Regions from separate parts of the Arthrobacter sp. UYCu712 genome, predicted to be linked through region 3. Evidence: riboswitches for the same ligand, from Rfam matches in the RefSeq annotation. Region 3 holds a riboswitch; each other region holds the start of a gene.

Region 1 (3,263 bases), on a different contig from region 3:
ATGGCCGGTTACGGCGCCGGTTCCCGCATCACGGTGAACCGGCTGGCCGAGCCCATCCAGGTGGAACCGGAACTGCTCGTCCAGCTCGACGAGGGTGGCATCCGTCCCGGCGCCCTCCTGTCCCTGGAGCGCGTCGGGGAGTACATTTCCGTCCGTGTTCCGGACATCGAGGGAGCCCTGGAACTGCCCCCCGAGGTTGCCGCCCACGTCTTTGTTACCGTCGGTTAACCTGCCCGTACTCACACCTCGTGGGAGGACCCATCAGTTGTGCACAGCCGAGATCACGGGATTATTACTGGGCGGCTTAATCGCCTATAGTTAATCAGCAGTACCGATACCAAAGCGTTATCTGATCCGAAGCCGAGCTCTGCCAGCGGATCAGTCGCAGAGTCACCTTCTGGCAGGGGCGGGGGAACCACTTCCGGCTGTTCAGCAGCCTTGGGGTGAAGTCCGTCAGCGGCAAGCACGCTCCACCGAGGGATTTTCCATTGGCTTCCTCTGTGCCTGAATGCTTGTTCACGGCGGACCGGGTCTTTGAACTCTCTGACCCGAATCCGACAGCTAACTTCGCAGGCTATCCAGAGAGGAACCGTTCTTGACCACCCAGACCACCAGGGGCCGCCGTCGTGCGACCGGCCCCGCTCCGGAGCCGCGCCCGGCCCTTGCCTTCACGGCAGAGCGCCCGCGTGACGCGCACCGCGATGAACGCCGGGACCGCCGGAGCCCGTTCCGCCAGGTAACGGACTTTGCCGCCGCCAGCGGTGTGGGGCAAAAGGCCGGCATTGCCCTGGCCGCCACGGGCCTGGTCCTGACGGTAACTGTTCCCGCCACCGGCCCGGTCATGGCCACCGACGCCGGCTCGAATAGCGCGGTTTCCGCGTCGGCGCAGCCGAACGTGACCGCCGAGTCTGCCGCCAAGATCGATTTCAGCCGCACCGCCGTGAGCACCAAGGGCGATCCGGACGGCAAGCTGAAGCAGCTGTTGAGCGCCCAGTCCGTCGGCAGCATCACACGCGCCGCGTCTTCCGGCAGCCTCGGCGCCCCCCTTGACCAGATGGTTACAGCCTCACCCTTCGGCTACCGTGTCAGTCCCATCACCGGCGGCTCGGGCGAGTTCCACCGCGGCCAGGACTACGCCGCGCAGTGCGGAACCGCAGTCCACGCGGCCGCCAGCGGCACCGTGACGTTCACCGGATGGCACCCCTTCGGCGGCGGAAACCGCGTCGTGATCGACCACGGCAACGGCCTGGAGACCACGTACAACCACTTGTCCTCCTCAAGCGTCCGCGTCGGCCAGCAGGTCACCCGTGGCGACGTTGTGGCCATGAGCGGGACCACCGGCGCCTCCACCGGCTGCCACTTGCACTTCGAAGTGATGGTCAACGGCGACGTCGTGGACCCCACAGGCTGGCTCTAAATAGCCGATGGATGACTCTCGCATTCTTATGACACGCCGTGATCTGAATGTGACATTGACTCCCAACTGCTGTACCGTATGAAGTACGCCAACTTCTCCGAAGTTGGCGCTCTTGAGTGGATTGCCTAGCTCTGCCACCGCTCAAGGTCCGTTCGCATCACATCGTCTGGCAGGGGCGGGGGAACCAATTTTGGCCTTCGAAAGAAGGCCTTGGGGTTAAGTCGCAAAAGCTTCCCAGGAAGCAGCGCGGCCGGGTGACTCCCATCCGAATCCGACAGCTCACCTCGCAGGCATTGGGAGAGGCTACTTTCGTGTCTTCACGCCACAATGCTGCGCTTCGCAGCGCTTGCGCGGCTCTTTCGAGCCCGCTGAAATCCATGACCCGTGCCGCCCTTGCCGGCGCCCGGACTGGATCTCACTCCGCCGACTCAATCTCAGCCGAGTCCGGCCCGCAGGCCAAGCACCTGCATGCAGTTCCCGCTTTTGGCGCGTCTTCGCAGTACACCCTTCGCTAAGTAACCCATTCGGGGCGATCCGGCGTACCCCCAAGATGCCGGAGCGTCCTCAGTTCGCGCCTGAAAAGTGCGATCCAAGGATCACGAAAGAGAGAACTTAATGACCACTCGTGCAAACACTGCACGGCACCGCGCCGAGGTCACCAAGACCAACTCGCTTGCTGTCATTGCCAAGGCTGTCGGCGACAACGCCGGAACCATGGGCCGCCAGGCCGCGGTTGTTGCTGCTGCTTCAGGCCTCGTCCTGACCAGCGGTATCGCGGCCAACGCTGCTGAGACCAACGTCCAGCGCGAATCCACTTCCGCTTCGGCCCTCGAAGTCCAGTCCGGCACCCCGGCAACGATTTCGGCTGCATCCACCATTGCCATCTCTTACGAGAAGCCGGCCGTTTCCACTTCACCGGCTCCGGTCGTCGCGAAGCCGCTCGTCAAGGTCCAGGACTCCAAGGCCGGCGCCACCGGCGCCCAGGCCGGCGCTTCGGTCGCCGCAACGGGATCGGCCGTTGCCAGCGGCAACGGTGCTGCCATCGCCGCCGCCGCCTATGCCCAGCTCGGCGTCGCACAGGACTGCACCGCCCTGGCCACGAACGCCCTGGCCGCCGCAGGCATCAACTTCCACGGCTGGCCGGCCGGCTACCTGTCCCTTGGCCGCACCGTGGGTGCCGCTGAGGCCCGCCCGGGCGACCTCGCGTACTACAAGAACGGCGGCGTCGGCATGGCCCACATCGCTGTCTACGTCGGCAACGGCATGGCCGTCCACGGCGGCTGGAACGGCGGAACCACCGCACTTTACAGCGTGAACGTCGGTTCCGGCCCGGTCTTCATCCGCGTCGGCGGCTAAGCATTTAGCCTCCAAAGCTTCAAAAATCGAGAGGACCCCCGCCCCTGTGGCGGGGGTCCTCTTGCGTCCCGGGCAGGGATCGTCCTGAAGACACGCATACCGCCGCGGATCAAAAATTCGGTGATCCGGCCCTTCGGTGTTTACTCTTGTGGTGTCGATCCATAGCCCGACCATGCAGAGGGCAGCCGGCCCTCGTGCCCCTGGCGGGTGCGGCCGTGAAGAGGTATGCGGATGCGCACTCTCGTTCTGAATGCTGGATATGAACCGCTCGCGGTAATCACCTTCCGCCGGGCGCTTGTTCTTGTGCTTACCGGAAAGGCCAGTGTGGTGGCCGAAGGCGACGATCCAGTCGTCGGGCCACAGGACATACTGGGGCGGCCGTCGGTGATCCTGCTGAACCGCTACATCCGGCCCCGGTACAACACGATGACGGCTGTCAGCCGCCGCGGTGTGCTGCGCCGGGACGGGCAGCGCTGCGCATACTGCGGCA
Region 2 (3,263 bases), on a different contig from region 3:
ACCGCACGCTCTCCTCCGGGGACTACCGGCTCAACGCCGCGCAATCCCCCCAGGGTGATGTGATCGTTACCGGGCTTCCCCTAGCGGAAAAGCAGAACACGCAGTCTTCGCTGGTCTGGACCATGGTGGTGGTGTCCGCCGGCGGACTCGTCCTTATCGGCCTCGCCGGCACGGTACTCATCCGCCGCACCATGAAGCCGCTCGAACAGTTGTCGGAGGTGGCCACGAAGGTCTCCCGCCTCCCCCTCGACGCCGGCGAGGTGGCACTCGCGGTGCGGGTTCCGGCGTCGGCCGCCCATCCCGGCACGGAGGTCGGCAGCGTGGGCTACGCGCTGAACCAGATGCTGGACAACGTCTCCAACGCGCTCGAGGCGCGGCAGCTCAGCGAAATGAAGGTGCGCCAGTTTGTTGCCGACGCCTCGCACGAGCTGCGGACCCCGCTGACCGCCATCCGCGGCTACACCGAGCTGATGAAGATGACCGAGCACTTCACCCCGGATGGCGAGAAGTCCCTGGCACGGGTGCAAAGCCAGTCCCAGCGGATGACCACCCTGGTGGAGGATCTGCTCCTGCTGGCCCGGCTCGACGAACGGCAGCCGCTCAAGCTCGGCGAGGTGGACCTCACCCAGCTGGCGATCGAGACGGTCAGCGATGAGAAGGTCATGGCCCCCGACCACATCTGGCGGCTGAAACTCCCGGAGGAACCGGTGGTGGTCCGCGGCGACCCGACCCAGCTGCACCAGGTGCTGGCCAACCTGCTGTCCAACGCTCGCAAGCACACCGCTCCCGGGACCACGGTGGTCACCGGAGTGACGCGTTCGGCCGATGGCAGCGCGGTGGTCACGGTGACGGACAACGGCGACGGAATTGCCCCCGACTTCATGAACCACGCCTTTTCCCGCTTCGCCCGTGCGGACGCCGCGCGGAAGAACCCGGCGGCCACGACGGCGGCAGCCACCCGTTCCGCGCCGCCCGGCAGCTACGGCGCGCCGGCGCTGGCCCCGGCGCCCACCGCCGAAGGGACCAGCGGGCTCGGCTTGTCGATCGTCCAGTCGATCATGGAAGCCCACGGCGGCACCGTTGATGTCACGTCGCGGCCCGGCCGTACGGAGTTCGCCCTCCGTCTTCCCGCCGGCCTGCCGGCCACGTAGCCCGCGTGGCCCTGTAGCCCACGGGGCCCTGGCCGCCGTTCGCGAGTCGGTGGTTGCGGCCTGGCGGCGCAAGGCGACACTCCGTCTGCAGTGATCTCCGTTACCAAAATGTGACTCCATCATGAAACTCCTGTACCGTCTTTAGGGTGCGGCCACCACTGGCGCCGCATATCCGGATGGACGCCAAACTCTGCCGCTTCCCGGATCGCTGGACCAGGCAGAGGCGGGGGACCCAGAGTTCCCGGGCATTCTGCATCCATGCGCCCTTGGGGTTAAGCCGACACGCGATCATCCGTGCGGCCGGATTTCTCATCCGAACCCGACAGCTAACTCCGCAGGCGTTTGAGAGGCATCATGACTGACTTCAAGGTACAAACGCGCCCAGAAGGCGCTTCAGGCACATCCCGCTCAACTCGTTCACGCCACCGTGCCGAGTCAGCCACGCCGACGTCGGCCCTGTCCCGGTTTGCCGCGGGCCTCGGTTCAACCGGCCGCCGCGCCGCCGTGGTCGCCACGGCCTGCGCGGTCCTCGTCGGAGTCGGCGCTGCCGGGTACGCCGCCGAGCCGGCCAACCGGCCCTCTGCTGCCATCAGTTCCAGCACTTCCGCCACCACGGCCGATCCGCTGACCCAGCTGAACTTCGAACAGGTCCGCGTCGACTCCCAGACCACTGCGCCTCCCGGCGCCAGCGTCCAGGCGCAGTCCGCCGAAGTGGAGCCGGCCGAGGCCCCTGCACCCGCCCCAGCACCGGCCCCCGCGCCGGCACCCGCTCCGGCACCCGCTCCGGAACCTGTTCCTGCTCCGGCCGCCGCACCCGCACCCGCACCGGAACCGGCGAAGCCCGTCGATGATCCCGCCGGGGCGCAGGCCTACGCCGCCTCCCAGCTGGGATCCTACGGCTGGGCGTCCGGCCAGATGCAGTGCCTGCAGAAGCTCTGGACCAAAGAATCGGACTGGAAGACCACCGCCACGAACAAGAGCAGCGGTGCCTACGGTGTGGTCCAGTCCCTGCCGGCCGAAAAGATGGCCAGCGCGGGCGCTGACTACCGGACGAACTATGAGACCCAGATCAACTGGGGACTGAACTACGTCAAGCAGCGCTACGGCTCGCCCTGTGGCGCCCTGAACTTCCACTTGGCCCACAACTGGTACTAAGCCGGCGGCCCGTCCCGGACGTACCCGCATCAGTACGAAAGCCCCGAACCCTGCGGTTCGGGGCTTTCGTGTGTGCGGCTAGCTGGTGGGCCGGTTCGGAATGTACTGCACCGCCCATTTGTTGCCGTCGGGATCCGCAAAATAGACGAAGTGACCCCAGTCCTGGACATCGACGTCGCTGACGTCCACGCCGTTGTCCTTGAGCTTCTTGTGCGCGGACCGGATGTCGCTGACCACGAGCTGCAGGCTGGGAGCGGTGCCCGGCGGAGCGTCGTTGAGCCCCTCGCCGATGGCGATCGAGCAGCCGGAGCCCGGCGGCGTCAGCTGGACGAAGCGGATGCCGTCCATGGGACGTTCGTCGTAGTCGGCGTTGAAGCCGACCTTGTTGACGTAGAAGTCCTTGGCGCGGTCCACATCGGACACGGGGACAAACACAAGTTCAAGCTTCCAGTCCATGGCCCACAGGCTAGCGCGGGCCATCGCATTCCGGAAGGGGACTGCAGGCGCAGCTTGCAGGCGGGGCGCCCGCGGGACCCCTGCGGCTGCTGCCTAGCCGGCGATTCCGTAGAGGCGGTCGCCGGCGTCGCCCAGGCCGGGCACGATGTAGGACTTCTCGTTGAGCTTCTCGTCGATCGAGGCGAGCACGATAGTCACGTTGGCGTCCGCGAGCTCCTCCTCCAGCTTGGCGAGGCCTTCGGGGGCGGCGAGCAGGCAGATGCAGGTGACATCGGAGGCGCCGCGCTTGAAGAGGAACTTGATGGCCTCGCGCAACGTGCCGCCGGTGGCCAGCATGGGGTCCAGAACGAAGATCTGGCGGTCCGTGAGGTCCTCGGGGAGACGCTCGGCGTAGGTGATGATGTCCAGGGTTTCCTCGTCCCGGGCCATACCCAGGAAACCGACCTCGGCGGTGGGGACCAGCTTGGTCATGCCTTCGAGCATGCCGAGGCCGGCGCGGAG
Region 3 (3,263 bases):
AGCCCAGCTGGCGGCCGAATACCCGATGCCCGGCGGGACCTATGTCTACGGGCGGGAGCGGCTCGGCGAGTGGCCGGCGGTCATCGCTCTCAGCATCCTCCCGGTCCTCGGCGCCGAGGGCATCGCCCGCACCCCGGCGCCACTTGCCGCCGCCGTGGCCGCCGGTTCCTGGGACTGGGCTTCGCCGGTCGTGCGGGCCGGCACGGCACTGGCGTCGTTGGGCGCGTTGCTTGCCCTGATAGCGGGCTGCCGTCCATCCCCGCTTCCACGTCCCGCACCGCGCCGAACCGGTCCTGGCCGCGGTCATCTGCGTGATTGTCGGCTTCGCCGATCTGCGCGGTGCGATCGGCTTTTCGTCCTTCGGCGTCCTCATCTATTACCTCGTGGCGAACGTGTCCGCATACACCCAGACCGGTCAAAACCGCCGCTACCCGGGGGCCCTGCAGCTCACCGGCGCCGCGGCGTGTGTGGTCCAGGTGGCCACGCTGCCGCCGGAGTCCGTGATCGCCGGGATGCTGATGTTCGCGGTCGGCATCGTGTACCGCGTCCTGCGTCTGGCAACGGCTTGGGCAAGGCAACGCGGTATAGCTGACCGTCGTCCTGCGATGATGAGCCGGTGACTATCGCAAAAACCATCGTGTTGTTCGTATTGGCCGCCGCGGCGGAGATCGGCGGCGCCTGGCTGGTGTGGCAGTCGGTGCGTGAAGGCAAGGACTGGTGGTGGGCCGGGCTCGGCGTGCTGGCACTCGGAATCTACGGTTTCGCGGCGACGCTCCAGCCTGACGCGCACTTCGGCCGGATCCTTGCCGCATACGGAGGCGTGTTCGTCGCGGGATCCCTGGCCTGGGGAATGGTTTTCGATGGCTTCCGGCCCGACCGCTGGGACATCGCGGGGGCGGTGATCTGCCTGGTCGGTGTGGCGGTCATCATGTTCGCCCCGCGCAACGCAGGTTAAGCATGGCGCCGGGCACAGTGGAGCCGGGCATATAAGAGGCCGGTGATCCGATGCCCCCAAGGCAACTGATCACCGGCCTCTTTCGCCGCTGAGCGGGTTAGACTCCGGCGCGGACGAAGGTCACGCCGCCGGTGGCGGTCAGCCATGACAGCGGGTGGGCCATCGTGGCGTTGACACCGTTCATGCCGCCGCTGACGGCCTGTCCGTTGCCCGCGTAGATGGCAACGTGGCCGGACTGGACGATGATGTCGCCAGGCTCCGGAGTGGAAACAACCTTGCCGTACTTCAGGAACGCCGCCGGGCCGATGTCGCCGACCGGGATACCGGCTGCGCCGAGGGCCTTCTCCACCATGGCGGTGCAGTCCTGGGTGATGCCGACCTGGCCGTAAGCGGCGGCCAGCAGCGTGGCGTTGATTCCGCCGGCTGCGGGGGCAGCTGCCGGTGCGGGGGCAGCAGCCTGGACCTGGACCGTGGGCTTCGCCGCGGCAGGGGCGGCAGCCGGAGCTGCCGCGACCGGCTTGGGCTGCTCGACGACGGGCGCCGGAGTGGACACGACGGCCGGACGCTCAAAGGTGATCTGAACGGAGGAATCCGCGCTGACCGGTGCGGAGACCTGGTCCTTGACATCGACGGACGACGCCGGGGCGGAGTCGCGCTCGACCGGTGCTTCGGCTGCGTTGGCGGCCATGGCGCTGCTGAGAACCAGGCCCGATGCTGCGGCGATTACCGCAGCCTGGCGGCCGATGGTGCCGGCCTTGCCTGCAAAGGCGGAGGAAATTGCCGTACGCCGACCGGCGGGGGTGGTGCCACGATGGCGCGCGAAAGTATTGCTTGAAGACATGAATGTAGCCTCTCCCAATGCCTGCGAGGTGAGCTGTCGGATTCGGATGGGAGGCACCCGGCCGCACTCTGGGCCCGCGTGGCGGGCCGTGCGGCTTCACCCCAAGACTGGCATGATCAGCTGGTCAAAAAGTGGTTTCCCCGTCTCTGCCGGATGTTGGTGCGAGTTATCCCCGGGCCGCGGCAGAGTTAGGCAATCGGCTGGGGAGCGCCCGTATCGGAGACAACAGGCACCTAACAACGGTAACGGGATGATCACAAAATGTCACATTGAGGTAACGGGTCGGGGTGTGCCGAGGGGCTTTTTCCCGTGGGATCGGTGGGCCCAGGCATAGGATGATGCCATCAGCGATCCCCGAAGCGGAGGCCCGAAATGAACAGCCGCTGTGTCGCCATCTGCCAGCTGAGTAGCCAGCCTCAGGAGGATTTTGACGTCAACACGGAGCTGCTGATTCTCGAAGGCAACGAAGTCCACATCTCGACGTGGGACGCCGAGCCCCGCGACGGCGGTTTTGACGTCCATGTCCTGAACGACCGCGTCGATGCCCTTGGCTTCATGGTGGTTACCGACTGGCAATTCCTGGACGGCAAGGCCTACGCCGTGGTGGAGCGACGGACGGACCACGGAGCCGGGCCCTCCCTCACGTCCCGGTAGCTGTGAATTCCAGCTCGGGCCGGTTTTTCGCCACGTCTTCGAGCACGACGCCGACAGCCTCCCTGAGCAGCCCGCCGTCGGCGGCTTGATCGTCATGCTCCCGCGGCCGGGACAGCGCCAGGTTGGCGTGCCGGACGAATCTACCCCAGTCTCCCCCACCGGCCCGGAGCTCGCGGAGCGGTGACAGCAGGGCCGCGCGCCGCAACCAGACGTCCTGCTCCCGGGTCCAGCGGTCCAGCACGCTGTCAGCCCGGACCCTGCCGACGGTGTCCAGACCCGCGATCAGCGGACCGACGACGTCGATGGCCAGCGGATCAGCCAGTTCGCGAAGTTGCGCAGTCCGCAGGAAGCCTTCGATCCGGGTCAGGTCCGCGTTGTCCAGCACACGGATTTTGGACTGCAGGAGCACCACTGCCGCGAGGCGGCGCTCGAAGACCGGCACCGACCACAGCTCGGAGCTCAACGCGGTGACGTCGTCATGATTTAACCCGCGGTGGCGGACCAGCGCGTCGCGGATAGTCCCCCGCACCGCGCCGACCGACGTCCCGTAGAAGCGCAGATCGCCGACGCGCGGATCGCCACCCAACCGGGCCCGAAATTCGTCCGCCCGCGGCCAGGACCCTTCCCGCTGCAGCGCGAGATCGATAAATTCGCCGGCATCTCTCATCTGACCATTGTTTCGCATTGTTGTGGGCGGCATTCCCCTTGCGCAGAAGGCGTGCCCCCTGGTGTCCAACCCGGCGCCAATTAATGTCACAGGTCGCTTTAATGTCACAGGTCGCTGGGAGACTGGATTTATGGACGGCAATCGGG

Evidence for each region. Region 3 has a riboswitch for cyclic di-AMP ahead of ABIB51_RS17805 (hypothetical protein). Riboswitches for the same ligand answer to the same signal wherever they lie in the genome.
Region 1: it holds a riboswitch for cyclic di-AMP, as region 3 does, so the genes downstream of both, ABIB51_RS09245 (NlpC/P60 family protein) here and ABIB51_RS17805 (hypothetical protein) in region 3, are expected to answer to the same signal.
Region 2: it holds a riboswitch for cyclic di-AMP, as region 3 does, so the genes downstream of both, ABIB51_RS16655 (aggregation-promoting factor C-terminal-like domain-containing protein) here and ABIB51_RS17805 (hypothetical protein) in region 3, are expected to answer to the same signal.

Annotation. Positions count from the first base shown of each region.
Region 1 is NZ_JBEPOZ010000007.1:83,105-86,367, forward strand. It holds gene ABIB51_RS09235 (iron-dependent transcriptional repressor DtxR) at 1-228, shown strand, start outside; cyclic di-AMP (ydaO/yuaA leader) riboswitch at 379-591, shown strand; gene ABIB51_RS09240 (M23 family metallopeptidase) at 596-1,417, shown strand; cyclic di-AMP (ydaO/yuaA leader) riboswitch at 1,554-1,724, shown strand; gene ABIB51_RS09245 (NlpC/P60 family protein) at 2,033-2,773, shown strand; gene ABIB51_RS09250 (HNH endonuclease) at 3,005-3,263, shown strand, end outside.
Region 2 is NZ_JBEPOZ010000019.1:10,148-13,410, reverse strand. It holds gene ABIB51_RS16660 (HAMP domain-containing sensor histidine kinase) at 1-1,151, shown strand, start outside; cyclic di-AMP (ydaO/yuaA leader) riboswitch at 1,348-1,507, shown strand; gene ABIB51_RS16655 (aggregation-promoting factor C-terminal-like domain-containing protein) at 1,506-2,306, shown strand; gene ABIB51_RS16650 (VOC family protein) at 2,385-2,762, opposite strand; gene upp (uracil phosphoribosyltransferase) at 2,856-3,263, opposite strand, start outside.
Region 3 is NZ_JBEPOZ010000021.1:67,594-70,856, forward strand. It holds partial or broken gene ABIB51_RS17795 (amino acid permease) at 1-620, shown strand, start outside; gene ABIB51_RS17800 (YnfA family protein) at 617-955, shown strand; gene ABIB51_RS17805 (hypothetical protein) at 1,053-1,796, opposite strand; cyclic di-AMP (ydaO/yuaA leader) riboswitch at 1,801-1,968, opposite strand; gene ABIB51_RS17810 (hypothetical protein) at 2,169-2,450, shown strand; gene ABIB51_RS17815 (DNA alkylation repair protein) at 2,437-3,117, opposite strand; gene ABIB51_RS17820 (HNH endonuclease) at 3,248-3,263, shown strand, end outside.